Regions from separate parts of the Zobellella sp. An-6 genome, predicted to be linked through region 1. Evidence: predicted binding sites of a transcription regulator. Region 1 holds the regulator's gene; the other holds the start of a gene.
The links. Region 1 encodes sigma-54, which starts transcription at its own class of promoters, with help from an activator protein. Its sites were predicted from a motif close to TGGCACNGTTTTNGCTT; they were not measured.
Positions count from the first base shown of each region.

Region 2: a site for sigma-54 is predicted at 5,623-5,639, ahead of fliE (flagellar hook-basal body complex protein FliE). Genes of this name have one in related genera too.

Region 1 covers NZ_CP199259.1:3,720,336-3,730,155, reverse strand. The annotation lists gene mgtE (magnesium transporter) at 1-891, opposite strand, end outside; gene ACT7DK_RS17470 (HPr family phosphocarrier protein) at 925-1,200, opposite strand; gene rapZ (RNase adapter RapZ) at 1,187-2,053, opposite strand; gene ptsN (PTS IIA-like nitrogen regulatory protein PtsN) at 2,064-2,510, opposite strand; gene hpf (ribosome hibernation promoting factor) at 2,513-2,800, opposite strand; gene ACT7DK_RS17450 (RNA polymerase factor sigma-54) at 2,825-4,258, opposite strand; gene lptB (LPS export ABC transporter ATP-binding protein) at 4,311-5,036, opposite strand; gene lptA (lipopolysaccharide transport periplasmic protein LptA) at 5,039-5,572, opposite strand; gene lptC (LPS export ABC transporter periplasmic protein LptC) at 5,541-6,089, opposite strand; gene kdsC (3-deoxy-manno-octulosonate-8-phosphatase KdsC) at 6,086-6,640, opposite strand; gene ACT7DK_RS17425 (KpsF/GutQ family sugar-phosphate isomerase) at 6,637-7,611, opposite strand; gene mlaF (phospholipid ABC transporter ATP-binding protein MlaF) at 7,812-8,609, shown strand; gene mlaE (lipid asymmetry maintenance ABC transporter permease subunit MlaE) at 8,603-9,382, shown strand; gene mlaD (outer membrane lipid asymmetry maintenance protein MlaD) at 9,389-9,820, shown strand, end outside.
Region 2 covers NZ_CP199259.1:1,186,811-1,196,630, forward strand. The annotation lists gene pseB (UDP-N-acetylglucosamine 4,6-dehydratase (inverting)) at 1-655, opposite strand, end outside; gene ACT7DK_RS05460 (sigma-54 dependent transcriptional regulator) at 1,209-2,639, shown strand; gene ACT7DK_RS05465 (sensor histidine kinase) at 3,043-4,077, shown strand; gene ACT7DK_RS05470 (sigma-54-dependent transcriptional regulator) at 4,220-5,548, shown strand; gene fliE (flagellar hook-basal body complex protein FliE) at 5,681-5,995, shown strand; gene fliF (flagellar basal-body MS-ring/collar protein FliF) at 6,007-7,716, shown strand; gene fliG (flagellar motor switch protein FliG) at 7,709-8,755, shown strand; gene fliH (flagellar assembly protein FliH) at 8,752-9,567, shown strand; gene fliI (flagellar protein export ATPase FliI) at 9,554-9,820, shown strand, end outside.

The DNA.
Region 1 (9,820 bases):
GCAGAGGTTGACGGTGAGCCAGACGGAGCGGCGGCGGGCGCTGGTCAGCACCGGCGCGAAGGTATCTTCGTCGTCGGCCATCTTGGCCATGCCCATCATGGAGTGTTCCCCTTCCTCCCGGATGATGTCCACCACGTCGTCGATGGTGATCCGGCCCAACAGGCGGCGTTCCTCGTCCACCACCGGCGCCGACAGCCAGTCATGGCGTTCGAACAGGTTGGCCACCTCGGTGTCGGACATGGTCAGCGGAATGGCTTCCACCGAGGTATCCATTACTTCCGCCACCGTGGCGGTGGGCGCCTGCACCACCAGGCTGGCCAGGGACATGTCCCCCAGCAGGCGGTTGTGCTGATCTACCACATAGAGGGTATCGGTGCCTTCGGGCAGCTCGCTGTGGCGGCGCAGGTAGCGCAGCACCACGTCTATGGTCACGTCAGGCCGCAGGGTGATGAACTCGGTGTTCATCAGGGAGCCGGCGGTGTCTTCCGGATAGGACAGGGCCTGTTCGGCCCGCTGCCTGTCCTGCTCGTCCATCCGGTCCAGTACCTGGTTGAACAGCTGTTCGGGCAGATCCCGCAGCACATAGGCCAGATCGTCCGACTCCATGTCCTCCAGGGCGATGGCCAGCTTGTCCGGATCCATCAGCCGGATGATGCCTTCACGTACCTCTTCCGACAGCTCCTCCAGGATCTCGCCGTAGTCGTCGGGATCGACCAGCTGCCACAACACCTTGCGGCTGGGCGAGGGGGAGGATTCGAGTAGCCAGGCCACATCACCCGGGCGCATCTGCTGCAACATGCGCCTCACATGCACGAACATGCCGCTGTTCAGGGCCTGAGTGATGCTATCCAGCTGATCTGGCGTCCTGGGTTGGTCTAGTGGCTCGGTCATCCGGGCTCCGGGTCGAGGGACGGAGAGAGTGTCTTATTCTGATTCGTTGAAACGGTCGGCCACCAGCCGGGCCACGGCCTCCATCGCCGCCTCCGCGTCCGGTCCTTCGGCCACCACCCGGATGGCGTGGCCCTGGGCGGTTTCCAGCATCAGGAGTCCCATCACGCTGCTGGCCGGGGCCTGCTTGTCCTGGTTACAGACGGTGACGATAGCATCGAATTGTTGCGTTAATTGGACCAGCTGGATGGCGGCCCGGGCATGCAGTCCCAGTTTGTTAACGATTTCCAGATCCCGTTCAATTCTCGGCATTGCGTTTTTCCAGTGTTCTGTGACGAAGTTGCACATTCTTCCCCATCTGCCTGAATACCCGGGCGAGTTGCTCGGCGATAAATACCGATCTGTGCTGGCCGCCGGTACAGCCGATGGCCACGGTGACATAGCTGCGATTGTTGCGCTCCAGATGCGGCATCCAGGTGGTCAGCAAGTTTTCTATCTGCCACAGGTATTTCATCACCTCGGGCTGCCCGGCCAGATAGTTGGCCACCGGCTCGTCGAGCCCGGTGAAGGGGCGCAGCTCCGCAATCCAGTGGGGATTGGGCAGGAAGCGGGCATCGAACACGAAGTCGGCGTCCTTGGACACCCCATACTTGTAGCCGAACGACTCGAACACCCAGTTCAGTTCCCGCTCCTTCTTGCCGAGGATGCGTTCGCGGATGATCTCGCTCAGATCATGGATGCTGAGGCTGGAGGTATCGATGCGCAGATCCGCCGCGGAAGACAGGGGGGCCAGCAGGTGAGTCTCTTCCCGGATCGCCTCGTCCAGGGTCAGGCTGTGGCGGGACAGGGGATGCAGCCGGCGGGTATCGCCAAAGCGACGGATCAGGGCGGCGTTGTCGGCATCGATAAAGATGCTGGACAGGCTGACTCCTTCCATGGCGCTGACTTCGGCCAGGCAGGCTTCCAGCTTGTCGGGGCTGTCGGGCAGGTTGCGCACGTCGATGCTGACCGCCACTTCGCCCGGCTTGTGCCGGCGCATCTGTACCAGCTCCGGCAATAGCTCGACGGGGAGGTTATCGACGCAGTAATAGCCCAAATCCTCGAGTACTCGCAGGGCCACGGTTTTACCCGAACCGGAACGACCACTGACGATCACCAGCTGCATGGCGCTATCCTCAGGCGGAGATCATGATCTGATAGAGTTCGTCATCGCTGCCGGCCTGGCGCAGCTGTTTGCACACCTGCTTGTTGCTGAGCTTTTCGGCAATCAATGACAGCGTCTTGAGGTGCTGTTTGCACTCCTGCTCGGGAACAAGCAGGGCAAAAACCAGGCCGACCGGCTGGTTGTCGATGGCATCGAACTCCACCGGCTCGGCAAAGGTGAGTAGTACGGCGGTCGCCTTGTTGTCATCGCTGATACGGCCATGGGGAATGGCGATACCATTGCCGATGCCGGTGCTGCCCATTTTTTCCCGGGCCAGCAGGCAATCGAACAGCTGCTGGCTGCTGATGTTCAGGTGTTGGGCGGCCAGCTCACTGATGATTTCCAGAGCTCGTTTCTTGCTTGTGCAGGGAACCGCACTGCGAGTGCAGTCCCTGCTCAGTATGTCGGCGACTTCCATGGTTATTTTTGCTTGAGTTTCTCTTTGTGTTTGATGATCTGGCGATCCAGCTTGTCGATCAAGCCGTCGATGGCCGCGTACATGTCTTCGTGCTGGGAGTTGGCGAAGACTTCGCCGCCACTGACGTTCAGCTTGGCTTCGGCGATCTGTTGCAGTTTTTCCACGTTGAGGATGACGTGCGCATTGGTAATGTGGTCGAAGTGACGCTCCAGCTTGGAAAATTTGCTGTTCACATAGTCACGCAGTGAGTCCGTGATTTCCACATGGTGTCCAGTCAGGTTTATTTGCATAACGTCTTCCTTCTTGGTCTGCCTTTAAACCAGGCGTTTACGCTGATTGGAAGGGGGGATGGCCAGTGACTCCCGGTACTTGGCGATGGTTCGCCTGGCCACCTGTATCCCCTGTTCGGCCAGCAACTGGGCGATCTTGCTGTCGCTCAGCGGCTTGGCCGGGTTTTCCGCCCCGACCAGTTTCTTGATCAGGGCGCGAATCGCCGTCGAGGAGCATTCGCCACCGTCGTCGGTTCCCACATGGCTGGAGAAGAAGTACTTCAACTCGAACACCCCCCGAGGGGTGTGCAGGAACTTCTGGGTGGTTACCCGCGAGATGGTGGACTCGTGCATTTCCACCGCCTCGGCCACATGGTTCAGCACCATGGGCTTCATCGCTTCCTCGCCATACTCAAAGAATGCCTGTTGTTGCTCGACAATACAATTGGCAACCTTGAGCAGGGTCTCATTTCGGCTTTCCAGGCTCTTGAGGAACCATTTGGCATCCTGCAGATGGTTGCGGATAAACTGGCCATCCTCGTTGTTGCGCGGTTGCCGGGCCATGGCGGCATAGGTCTGGTTCAGCTTCACTTTCGGCATGGCCTCCGGGTTCAGCTCCGCCACCCAGGCGCCGTTGCGTTTGGTCACTACCACGTCGGGGATCACGTATTCGGAGCTGCTCTGGATGACGGTATGACCGGGTCTGGGTTCGAGCTGCTGGATCAGCGCCAGCACTTCCTTGAGCTCTTCCTCCTTCAGCTTGGCCTTGCGCTGTAGGGTGCGGTAGTCACGGTTGCCGAGCAGATCCATGTGCTGGTTGATCACCTCCCGGGCTTGCTGCAGCCAGGGAGTATCGGGGGGGAACTGCTCAAGCTGGATGCGCAGGCATTCCTGTACACTGCGGGCCGCCACCCCTATGGGGTCGAAGTGCTGGATGCGCTTGAGCACCGCCTCCACCTCGTCCGCCTCGATGTCCAGTTCGTCGCCGGTCACCGCTTCGAGGATGTCGGGCACGTCTATGGTGAGGTAGCCGGCCTCGTCGATGGCATCGATGATGGCCAGGGCGATGGCCTGATCGGTGTCGCTGAAGGGGGTGAGACGCATCTGCCACAGCAGGTAATCCTGCAGGGTTTCGGTGGTCTCACCCTGGTAGACGGTGTCCTCGGCGCCTTCGGGCAGGCCGCCGCCGGCGCCGGAAGAAGCGGTATAGAGCTCTTCCCAGTTGGTGTCCATGGGCAGCTCGTCGGACAGCTGGCTCTGCTCCATGGCGGTATCGGCGGCCATCTGCTCTTCGTGGCGGGGCTCGGCCACGTCGATGGTTTCCGGCTCTTCCTGCTCCAGTAACGGGTTGCTCTCCAGGGCTTGCTGGATCTCCTGCTGCAGCTCCAGGCTGGAGAGTTGCAGCAGACGGATCGCCTGTTGCAACTGGGGTGTCATGGTCAGCTGCTGGCCCAAACGTAACTGAAGAGTTGGCTTCATCTTTTAAAAAAGTCCTTCTATATCGACCGCACTGTCATGATACGGAGCCTGCTCAGAGGCTGAATTGTTCACCAAGATAGACTTTCTTGACCTGCTCGTCGGCGAGGATCTCGGCCGGGGTGCCGGCGGCGATGCGATGACCATGGCTGACGATATAAGCCCGTTCACACACATCCAGGGTTTCCCGCACATTGTGATCGGTAATCAACACGCCGAGGCCGCGATCGCGCAGGTGCAGAATAATCTTCTTGATGTCGATGACCGAAATCGGGTCCACCCCGGCGAAGGGCTCATCCAGCAGGATGAAGCGAGGATCGGCCGCCAGGGCCCGCGCGATTTCCACTCGACGCCGTTCACCACCGGACAGGCTCATCCCCAGGCTGTCGCGGATATGAGTAATATTAAACTCTTCCAGTAATAGCTCCATTTTCTCGTCGCGGCCAATGGCGTCCAGATCCTTGCGGGTTTCCAGCACCGCCATCAGGTTGTCGGCCACGCTCAGACGGCGGAAGATGGAGGCTTCCTGGGGCAGATAGCCGATACCGGCCCGCGCCCGCAGGTGCATGGGATTGAGGCTGATGTCCTGGTCATCGATGGTGATACTGCCCGCATCTCGCTGCACCAGGCCCACTATCATGTAGAAGGAGGTGGTCTTGCCGGCGCCATTGGGGCCGAGCAGGCCGACGATCTGGCCGGTGTTGACGGTCAGGCTGACGTCGGCCACTACCTGGCGTCCCTTGTAGCTTTTCTGCAGGCCGCGTGCTTTGAGTGTCGCCATGCTCAATCCTGGTCCTGTTCCTGGTTGTCGAGGTTCTGCAGTTGCTCGGGCAGGAAGATGGTGGTGACCCGGTCCTGGCCGCCCTGGCTTTCCGCCTCCATCTGCTCCCTATCGATGTGGTAGCGGATGCGATAGCCGGTGACGATGTTGTCGTTCTGCTGCAGTTTGGCATCCTGCAGCAGGGTAATGGTGCGGGCGCGCATGTCGTAGTGGATCTCCCGCGCTTCGGCCTGAACCGGCCGGCCGTTGTCCAGGATCTGGTTATAGGTGGCCGGGGAACCGTGGGCGGTCATGGACTGCAGACCCTGCTCGGTGCGGATCACCACCAGCCGGTCGGCACGTACGTCTATGGTGCCCTGCTTGACCACCACCTGATCGCTGAAGGTCACCTTGTTGTCGGCCAGTTCCACCAGCTGGCGTCCGGCGTCGATGGTGACCGGCTGGCGGAAGTCCGATTCCCTGGCCTCGGCCAGGCCCAGGCCCAGGGCCAGCAGGCCGCCCACGCTAAGGATTGAAGTAAGTTGCCCGGGTTTCATGCAGTAGTTCCACCGTCTGTTGATCAAGGGTGCCCAGCAGGCCCTGGCCCTGGGCCTGGTAGTGCGGGCTGCTCAACTGCACGTCCCGGTTGGAGCGCAGCTGGTTGTTGATAAAATCCAGTTCCAGGTATTCGGTGGTCAGGGTTTCCACCAGGGCGTCCGGAAGCAGGCCCCGGCCGACCACATTGCCGACCATCACCGCGTTGTCGCCGGTATTGATGATGCCTTCGTCTCCCCGCAATCGCCACTGGGGCTGGCCATCGGGCGAATAGAGCAAGATAACAGGTTTTTCCATCAGGGTCATGGACAGCGGATCGTAGTATTCCGCATACTCCGCCTCCAGTCCCCGATAGGGCAGGCCGAGCTGGTTGTACTGGATGCTGGCCAAGCCGCGGGCAATGAAGTCCGGCTGGTAGTCCTGCTCACTGAGCGGGTCCGGGCCGGCGGGCCTGAACCATTGCCAGGCGACGAGCGCAGCGAGGAAGAGGCCGCCGAACAGCCAGGTCTGGCGACTCATAGGCTCATGCCCTTGGCATTGGCCAGCTCGCCCCTCGACGCCAGGATCAGGTCGCAGACTTCACGCACGGCGCCATGACCACCGCGAATACGGGTGACATAGTCGGCTTGTTGCAGCACCAGGGGATGGGCGTCCAGCACCGCGACCCCCAGGCCACAGTCGCGCATGACGGCCAAGTCGACCACATCATCACCGACATAGGCCACCTGCACGGGCTTGAGCTTGAGCGTGTCCAGCAAAGCCTTGTAGCTGTGGCTCTTGTCTCCCTGCCCCTGATAGACGTGACGGACCCCCAGGGAGGCCATGCGCTCGCTGACGATACGCGAGTCCCGCCCGGTGATCACTGCCACCTGGATACCGGCGTTGAGCAGCGCCTTGATGCCGAAGCCGTCCTTGGTGCAGAAGCTCTTGTATTCCTCGCCCTGGTTGCCCAGGTAGATCATGCCGTCCGACAGCACCCCGTCCACGTCGCAGATCAGCAGGCGGATATCGGCCAACCGCTGCCACAGGGTAGTGGAAACGGGGCCATAAAGAGTCTGTTGTTCCATCAGATCACTCCCGCCCGTAACAGGTCATGCATGTTGAAGGCACCCACCGGCCGGTTTTCTTCGTCCACCACCAGCAGGCCGCTGATTTTCTTCTCCTCCATCAGTTTGACCGCCTCGGCCGCCAGCAGTTGGGGCTTGACGGTGGTACAGTGGCGGGTCATGACCTGCTCTATGGTGGTGTGGTGGACATCAATCTTGTGATCCAGGGTGCGGCGCAGGTCACCGTCGGTATAGATGCCGATCAGCCGCTCCCGCTCGTCGACCACGGCGGTAAAGCCGAGTCCGGTACGGCCGATTTCCAGCAAGGCCTCGATGATCAGGGTGTGAGGGCCGACCCTGGGCACCCGGTCGCCCTTGTGCATCAGATCGCCGATCCGTAATAGCAAGCGCTTGCCCAGTGCTCCCCCGGGATGGCTCAGGGCGAAGTCGTCGGCGGTGAAGCCCCGGGCTTCCAGCAACGCCACGGCCAGGGCGTCTCCCATCACCAGGGTGGCGGTAGTGCTGGCGGTGGGCGCCAGGCCGAGGGGGCAGGCTTCCTGCTCGACTCGGGTGCACAGGTGCACATCGGCTTCCCTGGCCATGGTGGAGCCGGGGTTGCCGGTCAGGCAGATCAGCTTGAGCCCACGGCGCTTGAGCACCGGCAGCAGGGCGAGGATCTCTTCACTCTCGCCGGAGTTGGACAGGGCCAGCACCACGTCGGCCTGGCCTATCATGCCCAGGTCGCCGTGGCTGGCCTCGCCGGGGTGGACAAAAAACGCCGGGGTACCGGTACTGGCCAGGGTGGCGGCAATCTTGTTGGCGATGTGTCCCGACTTGCCCATGCCGGTGACGATGATCTTACCCCGGCATAAAAACATCAGCCGGCAGGCTTCGTCGAAGTCTTGGTCAAGATATTGATAAAGGCCGTCGATGGCCGCCTTTTCAATATCCAGCACACGCTGGGCGGTTTTACGGTAATCAAATTCGGCTGACATAGCTCTCTCCACACCTTAGGCGGCGCCATTATAGAAAAGCTTGTGCCGATAAGCGACTGGCGCGGCGAGGTATCTGGCACCCTGGGATACGGTCCCCAGCCGGGACAGGGGGTGGCGCAGCGGCCCAGGAAAAAGCACCGGCTCGGTTGCCCATCCGCCGGGGAACCCATACAATTCTTTCTTTTTTGCGGGGGATCAGTTTGAACCAGAGCCTTGTCGAGATACGGGATCTTTGTTTCAGCCACGGGGAACGTACCCTGTACGACAGGATCAGCCTGCAGATCCCCAAGGGCAGGATCACCGCCATCATGGGGCCGAGTGGCATAGGGAAGACCACCTTGCTGCGCCTGATCGGCGGTCAGCTCAAGCCCGACAGCGGCGACGTCTTGTTCGACGGGGCCTCGGTCCCTGCCCTGAGCCGCGCCCGACTGTATCGGGTGCGTCGGCGTATGGGCATGCTGTTTCAGAGCGGCGCCCTGTTCACCGGCCTGTCGGTATTCGACAACGTGGCCTTTCCGCTGCGCGAGCACAGCGGCCTGCCCGAAGCCATCATCCGCACCCTGGTGCTGATGAAGCTGGAGGCGGTGGGGCTGCGGGGCGCGGCGGCACTGTATCCGGCCGAACTGTCCGGCGGCATGGCCCGGCGGGCCGCCCTGGCCAGGGCCATCGCCCTGGATCCGGACTTGATCATGTATGACGAGCCCTTCGCCGGCCAGGATCCGATCAGCATGGGCGTACTGGTAAAGCTGATTTCTGAGCTGAACCGGGCCCAGGGGCTGACCTCCATCATCGTGACTCACGATGTGGACGAGGTGATGAGCATCGCCGATTACGCCTACATCATCGCCAATAGACAGGTGGTCGCGGCGGGGACGCCGGCCGAGTTGCAGCAACACCAGGATCCCCGGGTGATCCAGTTCCTGCAAGGCCAGGCCGACGGGCCCGTTCCTTTTCACTATCCGGCCCCGGCATTCAGGGAGTCGTTGAAACTATGTTGATCGAACTGATAGGGCGGCTGGGGCGCCAAGGCGTCAGCGGAGTGACCGCGGTCGGCCGCGCCGGTGTCATGCTGCTGCACGCCCTGGTGGGACGCCCCCAGCCGAAGAAGCATTTTCCGTTGCTGGTGCAGCAGTTGCAGGTGGTGGGCGTGCAGTCGGTGGCCATCATACTGGTGTCCGGCCTTTTCATCGGCATGGTGCTGGCCCTGCAGGGCTACAACGTGCTGGTGGACTTCGGCGCCGAAGGCAGCCTGGGGCCCCTGGTCTCCCTGTCGTTGCTGCGGGAGCTGGGCCCCGTGGTGACCGCCCTGCTGTTTGCCGGCCGGGCCGGTTCGGCCCTGACCGCGGAGCTGGGGTTGATGAAGGCCACCGAGCAGCTCTCCAGCCTGGAGATGATGGGCATAGATCCCCTGCGACGGGTGGTGGCGCCGCGTTTCTGGGCCGGCTTCATCAGCATGCCGCTGCTGGCTTTCATATTCAGCATCGTCGGCATCTGGGGGGCCAAGCTGGTGGGGGTCGACTGGCTGGGGGTGGACGAAGGCGGGTTCTGGTCGGCCATGCAGGCCGCGGTAGACTGGCAGGAAGACATCATGCAAGGTTTCGTCAAGAGTCTGGTGTTCGCCCTGGTGGTGACCTGGATCGCCCTGTTCAACGGTTTCGATGCCCGGCCGACGGCCGCGGGCATCAGTCAGGCGACCACCAAGACAGTGGTGCATTCATCTTTGGCGGTGCTGGGGCTCGATTTCGTGCTGACCGCCGTCATGTTCGGGTAGACAATAATGAAATACAGCAAACTGGAATTCAGCGTCGGCTGCTTCATGCTGGCCGGGATAGGTGCCCTGCTGCTGCTGGCGTTCAAGGTGGCGGGGGTGAGCCTCAACAATCAGGGGGAAACCTATACCCTCTATGCCAAGTTCGATAATATCGGCGGCCTCAAGGTCCGCTCCCCGGTCAAGGTCGGCGGTGTGGTGGTGGGCCGGGTCAGCCAGATCGGCCTGGATCCCCGGGATCAGGTGCCGGTGGTGACCCTAGTGCTCAACAAGGAGGCCGGTGACTTTGCCGAGAGCAGTACCGCCTCCATCCTTACCTCCGGCCTGCTCGGGGAGCAGTACCTGGGCCTTAATCCCGGTTTCGCCGACGAAGAGATGGGGATAGGCCTGCTCGCGGACGGTGATACCATCGCCCACACCCAGTCGGCCCTGGTGCTGGAA
Region 2 (9,820 bases), 2.5 Mb from region 1:
CCACCATGTCCTCAAAGGCATGCCACACCAGTTCCACCCCCTGCTCCAGGGAGATCATAAAACGGGTCATGCGCGGATCGGTGATGGGCAGTACGCCTCGGTCCTTGATGGACATAAAGAAGGGAATGACAGAGCCGCGGGAGCCCATGACATTGCCATAACGCACCACCGAAAAGCGGGTGCCGTGCTCGCCGGAGTAGGAGTTGCCTGCCACAAACAGCTTGTCGGAAGCCAGCTTGGTGGCGCCGTACAGGTTGATGGGGCTGCTTGCCTTGTCGGTGGATAGTGCGACCACCCCTTTTACGCCCTTGTCGATGCAGGCATCGATCAGGTTCATGGCGCCGTTGATGTTGGTTTTTACGCATTCGAAGGGGTTGTACTCGGCGGTGGGCACTATCTTGGTGGCGGCGGCATGCACCACATAATCCACGCCGTCCAAGGCGCGGTAGAGGCGATCCTTGTCTCGCACATCGCCAATGAAAAAGCGTAGCCTTTCATCGTTGGCGAATTTTTGGGCCATCTCCCACTGCTTCATCTCGTCACGGGAGAAAACGATCAGTTTCTTCACCCTGTACCTTGCCAAGGTCATGGGAACAAAGGTATGCCCAAACGAGCCTGTACCACCGGTGATCAGCAAGGTCTGGTTGTCAAACATGAGTCATAGCCTGGCGAGTAAAAACTAATGCTGACTACTGCAAAAAAAAGGCCAATTTTTTCTTTCTTTAGGAGTTGTATGTTAGTCGGGTATAAGTGGTTTGGCGGTATTTTAATCGCTTGGGACTTACTGGAATATATCTTCTACTTGCAGGCATAGAGGACGCTAATCCGTGAGGGTATCGCCTGAGTTTATTGCTCCATTAGGGTCTATCTCTTGTGGGCATTCTGGTGGCTCGAGCCAAATTTCCGACAACCCCAAGATCTTTTTAGATGAATAAGTAGCCAATCAATCTCCTTTCAAGCTGTTGTCATTTGATCCTGGTCAAGGTTTCCTCTAAAACTACCTCTCAAGGGTCGAGTTCTGACACGAGCTATGTCAGAATTCCGGCAGTCGCGGCTCGAGACGACAATTTTTTGCGCATCGGTGCTATCGACAAGATAGTTCGACCAATAACCAATAAGCACGGGCAAGGCCAGCACGGTGACGGGACAGTACCGGGCCGCCCATTCACGACTATCACACTCTCGAAGTTAAAGGATGTCTTCACCCTATGGGTTCCTTCTGTAAGATATTGATTATTGACGGTGATCAGGATCGCCGCAGCAAGCTAGAAGCCATTCTTTCATTTATGCAGGTAGACTGGATCAGTCACGACGAGCCGGCGGCACTGGCCCGGCTGGAGAGCGACGAGGGACTGATCGTGTTGCTCGGGCAATGTCGCCAGCCGGCACCGGCGCTGATCGGCCACTATGGGGGCCATGTCTTTATCAGCCTGCTTCCCCTGGGGGAATCCCACCCCAACCTGATCGGTTGCCTCGGGCAACTGACCTACCACGAGCTCACCCGGCTGCTGGCGCTGGCGCGGCAGTGGCGTCCCCGGCCGGTATGGGAGCAACGCGAGCACCATCTGCAACAGATGCTGGTGGGGGACTGTTCGGCCATGCAGGACATCAAGGCCCTGATCCGTCAGGTGGCGGACAAGCAGGCCAACGTGCTGTTGCTGGGGGAATCCGGCACCGGCAAGGAAGTGATCGCCCGCACCATTCACCTGCTGTCGCTGCAGGCCGAGGGGCCTTTCGTGCCCATCAACTGCGGCGCCATTCCGGCCGAGCTGCTCGAAAGCGAGCTGTTCGGCCATGAGAAGGGCGCTTTTACCGGTGCCGTGTCGGCCCGCAAGGGCCGGTTTGAACTGGCCGAGGGCGGTACCCTCTTTCTCGACGAGATCGGCGACATGCCGCTGCCGATGCAGGTAAAGCTGCTGCGGGTATTGCAGGAGCGCACCTTCGAACGGGTGGGCGGCACCCGGCCCATCAGCGCCAATGTGCGCGTGATCGCGGCCACTCACCGTGATCTGGAAGCCATGATCCAGGAGCAGCGCTTTCGCGAGGACCTCTACTATCGCCTGAACGTCTTCCCCATAGTGGCGCCGCCGCTGCGCGAGCGACGCGGAGATATCCCCTTGTTGCTGGCGGAGCTGATCCGCCGGCACCAGGCAAGCCATGGCACCGAACTGTCCTTTTCCGCGGCGGCGATGGCGGCGTTGCGGCAGTATCACTGGCCGGGCAATGTGCGGGAGCTGTCCAACCTGGTGGAGCGGATGTTTATCCTCTGTCCGGGGCGGGAGGTCACGCTCGCCGATTTGCCGGCGAAATATCGCGTCGGCGCCGAGGCCGAGCAACCTTTCGACACCCTGGATGAACAGGCGGCCCTGGCCTCCATTTTCCGGCAGCCAGACCATGGTGAAGAAGAAAACGACGCCTTTTTCGACTTCGGTGCCGAGGCGGAAAGCCAGGCCGATGTCCCCGTCTTTACGGCCGAGGGCATCAACCTCAAGGAAATGCTGGCCAATATCGAGGTCGACATGATCGGCCGGGCTCTGGATGCGAACGACGGCATAGTGGCACGGGCCGCCGAGCAACTGGGCATGCGCCGCACCACCCTGGTGGAAAAAATGAAAAAGTACGGTATCAGCCGGGATTAGCGCTTGCCGCCAGTCAATACCCCCGGCAAAGCCGGGGCAGCTTGATGACAAAGTCCAGCCCTTGTTTTTCGCCAGATATTTTCCCTTCTCGCAGCCGTTTTAACCCTGGTCATCTCCGCGAAGGCGGAGATCCATGACATGGTGCACTGGACTCCCGCCTTCGCGGGAGTGACCACAGAGTAATACGAAGGTTTGTCAGCAGCCTGCCCCAGCCAAGCCGGGGGATATTGACCCAGACCCTGAGGGCCCCGGATTACACCGGGCTCTGCCGGTGATTTGCCGTAGGATCCATTTCAGTGTACCGCCCACCAGCAGCGCCAGGGTTTGGTCGACTGACGTCGACCCTAGGGGTTGCGCCGGTCCCGTTGTGCAAAAACGGCATGATTTTTGGATAAATCAGGCCATGACAATATCATCCACCATCACCACGACCGACAGCCGCTGGCAAACCCTGCTGGACGCCGAGCATCTGGAGCAGATCATACTGGCCATGCCGGGCGGACTGCTGTGGGTGGATGGCCGTGGTGTCGTCAGCCGCGCCAATCCCGCCGCCCTGGCCCTGCTCGGCGAGCCCTTGCTGGCCATGCCCTGGGTCGAGGTGATTGCCCGGGCTTTTGCGCCCCGTCCCGACGATGGCTTTCAGGTTTCCCTAAAGGACGGCCGCCGGGTGCAACTGGCCATTTCGCACCTGGAGGGGCAGCCGGGCCAGCTGATCCAGCTCACCGACATGACGCCCACCCGCCACTGGGCCGAACAGCAGGGCCATGCCCAGCGGCTGGCGGCACTCGGGCATATGGCCGCCACCCTGGCGCACCAGATCCGTACCCCCCTCTCCGCCGCCATGCTCTATGGCGCCAATCTCGCCAGTCCGGTCTTGCAGGAGGAACAACGGCAGCAGTTCCAGCAGCGGCTGATGGCAAGGCTGCAGGACATAGAGCGCCAAATAAGCGACATTCTGCTCTTTGTCCGCCGGGAGTCGTCGCCGCTGGCGGACGAACTGGAGGTGGGCGCCCTGCTGGAAAAAAGCGGCGAGGCGGCCGCCGCCTTGCTGGCGGCGCGGGGCGTGGGGCTGCGGCTGACGGGCGCCGGCGCCGGGCGTATCCTCGGTAACGCCAATAGCCTCGGCAGCATTCTGTTGAACCTGATCGAAAACGCGGCCGATGCCGGCGCTTCCCTGATCGAGCTGGACAGCCGGCTGGAGCAGGAGGAGGTGGTGATCCGGGTGCGGGACAACGGCAAGGGCATGGACGAGGCGCTGATGAGCAATATCTTTACCCCCTTTTTTACCACGCGCAGCCAGGGCACCGGACTGGGGCTGGCGGCGGTGGCGGCCGTGGTGCAGGCCCACCAGGGCCGGGTTTCGGTAGAATCACAACCGGGGCAGGGCAGTTGTTTCAGCCTGTGGCTGCCGCTGGCGGCAAATAATGCAGACGGCTGACAAGTTTTCTTTTCTCTGTGGTCACTCCCGCGAAGGCGGGAGTCCAGTGCGATTTGTCATGGATCTCCGCCTTCGCGGAGATGACGATCTTTAAAGCGGAGATCTCGATGGATTTTGCCATCAGGCTGAATAGGGAAAGACGATGAGTACCGACATTCTGATTGTGGAAGACGACACCGGTCTGCAACAGGCGTTGCAGGATACCCTGCTGCTGGCCGGCTACGACAGCGCCGCCGTAGACAGTGCCGAAGCGGCCATGGCCTGGTTGCGGGAGCGGGCGGCGCAGATGGTGATCACCGATGTGCAGATGGCCGGCATGGATGGCCTGGGTCTGCTGGGCTGGCTGAATGGCCGTTTTCCGGGCTTGCCGGTACTGCTGATCACGGCCCATGCCCAGGTGGCCGGGGCCGTGGCCGCCATGCGGGCCGGGGCGGTGGACTACCTGGCCAAGCCGTTTACGCCCGATGTCCTGCTGGGCGTGGTGTCCCGCCATGTGCGACCGCCGCAGGAGGAGAATGGCGATCCCGTGGTGGGGGATCCCAGGAGCATCCAGTTGCTGCAGCTGGCGACACGGGTGGCCGAATCCGGTGCCAGCGTGATGATCAGCGGGCCCAGCGGCACCGGCAAGGAGGTGCTGGCGCGCTTTATCCATCGCCATTCCGACCGGGTTGCCGGGCCCTTCGTGGCCATCAATTGCGCCGCCATTCCCGACAACATGCTGGAGGCCACCCTCTTCGGCTATGAAAAGGGCGCCTTTACCGGCGCGGTGCAGGCCTGCCCCGGCAAGTTCGAGCAGGCCCAGGGCGGCACCCTGTTGCTGGACGAGATCACCGAAATGGATTTGAACCTCCAGTCCAAGCTGCTGAGGGTATTGCAGGAGCGCGAAGTGGAGCGGCTGGGCGGGCGCAAGACCCTCAGCCTGGACGTACGGGTGCTGGCCACCAGCAACCGGGATCTGCGCCAGGCGGTGGCCGAGGGATGCTTGCGGGAAGATCTCTATTACCGGCTCAACGTGTTTCCGCTGGCCTGGCCGGCCCTGGCCGAGCGTCCGGGCGACATACTGCCGCTGGCCGATTACCTGCTGCAGCGGCATGCCCGTCAGTTGGGGCGCAGCGGCGTGATGCTGGCCGAATCGGCGAAAACCCGCCTCCTGGCCTGGCACTGGCCCGGCAATGTGCGCGAGCTGGACAACGTGATGCAGCGTGCCCTGATCCTGTCGGCAGACGGCAGCATAGGGGCCACCGATATTTTGCTGGATGAATGCCCCTCGGCGCCGGTGCCGGCTTGCGGGGTGGGTGAGGAGGGCCTGGGCCGGGAGCTGGCCAGCCAGGAACACCAGATTATCCTGCAGGCACTGCGTGCCTGCGCCGGCAGCCGGAGCGAGGTGGCGCAACGGCTCGGCATCAGTCCGCGCACCCTGCGCTACAAGCTGGCCCGCATGCGCGAGGCGGGGATAGAGGTGCCGGCCTAGCGCGTCGCCAGCCAGGTGATCGACGTCGCGTCTACCCTGGTGGCCTGGCATAAGGCAGACATATAAAGATGAACTGGCTCGTAGTTTGCATTATGATCGCCAGGTTAAATTATTTACTCGGGAGCCACCGCGATGGACATTAAAGCCACGGCGTTACTAGCGGAGATGCAGTCGCTGAAAGGCGAGGCACAGCAGCTGACGTCGGTGAATACCCTGGGCCCGCAGCAGGATTTCTCCGTGCTGCTGAAGCAGGCGGTCAACAACGTCAATGGCCTGCAGCAAAGCACGGATGCGCTGCGTAACCGCTTCGAGCTGGGTGACGATGCGGTCAGCCTGGAGCAGGTGATGATCGCCGCGCAGAAGTCCAGCCTGGCCTTCGACGCCACGGTGCAGGTGCGCAACAAGGTGGTCGATGCCTATAAAACCATTATGAACATGCCGGTATGAGGGGCTGACTGGTGGCTGATAATCCGTTGGTCAATACCGACAAAAATGTGCTCGCCGCCAATGAAGCGACAACTCTGGAAGCGGAAGAGCAGAAAAGCACCCCCTTCGCCTTGCTGGGCAATACCGATATCTTGCGTCAGATCATCATAGTGCTGGCGCTGGCCATCTGCCTGGCCATCGCGGTCTTTATCCTGCTGTGGGGCAAAGATCCCGAGATGCGGCCCCTGGGGGTCTATACCAACCAGGAGTTGATCGAGACCCTCGATTTTCTGGATACCCAGAAAGTTGAATACCAAATAGACGGCAACACCGTGCTGGTTCGTGCCGATCAGTTTGCCGACATTCAACTGAACCTGCGCCGCTCCGGCCTTACTCAGGCCCCGCCCGAGGGCGATACCATACTGTTGTCCGATCCCGGTTTCGGGATCAGCCAGCGGCTGGAGCGGGAGCGGCTCAATCTCAGCCGGGAACGGCAACTGGCCCGGGTGATAGAGCAATACAACAGCGTGGCCCAGGCGCAGGTGCTGCTGGCCATTCCCCGCGAGAACGTCTTCGTGCGCGACAAGCGCCAGCCCAGTGCCACCGTGGTGCTGAACCTGCGCCGGGGCAGCACCCTGCGCCAGGAGGAGGTGGACGCCATCGTGGATACGGTGGCTTCGGCCGTGTCCGATCTCACTCCGAGCCGGGTGACCGTCACCGATCAGAACGGCCGCCTGCTCAATTCCGGCTCCCAGGATCCCCTGTCGGCACGTACCCGTCGTGAATTTGAACTGCAGCAAAAGCAGGAAGCCGAATACCGCCAGAAGATTGACGCCATCCTGAGTCCGGTGCTGGGGCTGGACAACTATACCGCCGAAGTGGATGTGCGCCTCGACTTCACCCGCCGGGAACAGACGGTCAAATCCTTCAATCCCGACCTGCCGGCGGTACGCTCGGAAATGGTCATGGAGGACAACACCTCCGGACAGGGGGCGCTCGGCATTCCGGGCGCACTCACCAACCAGCCGCCGATGGAGTCGGACATTCCCGAACAGGCGGAAGAGCTGGCCCAGGAAAACAACCGTAACGAGCGTACCCGGCGCGAGGCCACCCGCAACTTCGAGCTGGACACCACCATCAGCCATACCCAGTCCGCGACCGGCGATATTCGCCGGCTGACGGTATCGGTGGCGGTGGATTACAAGACGGTGAGCCATGCCGACGGCTCCGTGGAGCGGGTGCCCCTGACGCAGGAGGAGCTGCTGCGCATCGATCGCCTGTTGCGCGGTGGGCTGGGTTTCGATATCAGCCGCGGCGATGCGATAGAGGTGGTGTCGGTTCCCTTCAACCGTCCCGAGCTGGACGATATCGCGGCCATTCCCTTTTACGAGCAGCCCTGGTTCTGGCATCTGGCCCGCATCCTCGGCGCCGTGGTGGTGCTGATCGTGCTGCTGCTGACCCTGGTCCGTCCCATGGTGCGTCGCCTGCTGGGCACCGAGGAAAAACTGGCGGAGGAGATCGATCTCGACGGACAGAATGCCCTGGCGGGCAATGATCATCTTACCCTGCTGGCACAGCAGGCGGAGCAGGAAGACAGCCTCTTCGGGATCCGGGAGGGCCGCCTGCAACTGCCCAATCTCAACAAGGACGAAGACGTGCTGGCGGCTGTGAGGGCACTGGTGGCAAACGAGCCCGACTTGGCGGCCCAGGTGATCAAGGATTGGGTGAAGAGCGATGAGTGACAATAATGAACTGATGATCAGCGACGATCAGCGCAAGCTGCTCGCCAAGATGACGGGCACCGAAAAGGCGGCCCTGCTGATGCTCAGCCTGCGGGAAGAAGACGCCGCCCAGATTTTCCGCCACCTGGATCCCAAACAGGTACAGCGCCTGGGGATGAAGATGGCGGCGGTCGGTGATTTCGGACCCGAGCGGGTGGGCGCGGTGCATCGTCTCTTTATCGAGGATATTCAGCGCTTTACCAAAATAGGTGTGGGCAGCCAGGACTTCGTGCGCAATGCCCTGGTGGCGGCGCTGGGCGAGGACAAGGCCGGCCGGCTGGTCAACCAGATAGTGGCCGGTGCCGGCTCCCGCGGCCTGGACTCGCTCAAGTGGATGGATGCCCGCCAGGTCGCCAGCATCATCCATAACGAGCACCCGCAGATCCAGACCATAGTGTTGTCCTACCTCGACCCCGAGCAGGCGGCCGAGATACTGCAGCAATTCGCCGAGCCGGTGCGGCTGGATCTGATCATGCGCATCGCCGAGCTGGAAGAAGTGCAGCCGGCGGCCCTGCAGGAGCTGAACGACATCATGGAGAAGCAGTTTGCCGGCCAGAGCGGTGCCAAGGCCGCCAAGATGGGTGGCCTGAAGGCGGCGGCCAATATCATGAACTATCTGGACACCTCCATCGAAGGGGTGCTGATGGAGGCGATTCGCGATCAGGACGAAGAGATGAGCATGAAGATCCAGGACCTGATGTTTGTGTTCGAAAACCTGATCGACGTCGACGACAGGGGCATCCAGATGCTGTTGCGCGAAGTGAATGGCGACCTGCTGCAGCGCGCGCTCAAGGGCGCCGACGATCAGCTCAAAGAGAAGTTTTTCAATAACATGTCCAAGCGTGCTTCCGAAATGCTGCAGGATGACCTGGAGGCCATGGGGCCGGTGCGGGTCAGCGATGTGGAGGTGGCCCAGAAGGAAATTCTGGCGATTGCCCGTCGCCTCGCCGACAGTGGCGAGCTGATGCTGGCCAAGGGCGCGGGTGACGATTACGTATGAGCCGTCGTTCTTATCCGACCCGGGGCTACGTCAGGCCCGGCGAGCTTTCTGATGCCGAGCACTGGTCCTGGCCCGAGATGTCCCTTCCCCAGGTGGCGCAGAAAGAGCATGCCCTGAATATCAAGAGCCGCGCGCAAGCCGTGCCCGAGTCGCCGGATACCGAGTTCGAGCCCGAGCCCCTGACCGCCGAGGCCCTGGAGTCCATCCGCCAGGCCGCCTACGAAGAAGGCCATGAGGAAGGATATGCCGAAGGCAAGCAACAGGGCCTGGCCGACGGACGGGAAGAAGGCCGCTTGCAGGGGATGAAGGAAGGCCATGAGGCGGGGCTGCGGCAGGGACTGGAGCAGGGGCTGGCGGAAGCCAAGGAACGCATCGACGAGCAGGTGCGCCAGTGGCAGCAGTTGCTGGCACGGCTGGAGCAGCCCCTGGCACAGGTCGATAAGGTGGTGGAGCAGAGCCTGGTGATCCTGGCCCAGGAACTGGCCCGCAACCTGTTGAAAACCGAGGCCACTACCTCACCCCAACTGCTGCTGGCCACCTTGCGGGAGGCGATGGATGCCCTGCCGGACCGCGAGGGGGGAGTGACCCTGTTTTTGCATCCCGATGACGTGGCCGTGATCGAGCAGCACTTTGACGACGGCAGCCGGCAGCAGCGACGCTGGACGCTGGTGGCCGAGCCGAGCATGAGCCCCGGCGACCTGCGTCTGAAAACCGCCATGTCGGAGCTGGACGTGGGCTTGGCGCGGCGCATCGACGAACTGATGGGCAACTTCATCAAGGCCAACTGGAGCCGTTTCCATGAGCCTGGCTGAGCGGCTGGCCGCCTACCAGAGCCGGGGGTTGACGCCGGCCCTGGCCGCCAGCGGCAAGCTGACCCGGGTGGTGGGCCTGACGCTGGAGGCGGTGGGCTGTACCGCGGCGGTCGGCAGCCAGTGCCGCATCCAGACCCTGTTCGGGGAGATGGATGCCGAGGTGGTGGGCTTTGCCGACGACAAGCTCTACCTGATGCCCGGCGAATCCCTGAAAGGTGTGATCCCCGGCGCCCGGGTCACCCCCGTGGGGCAG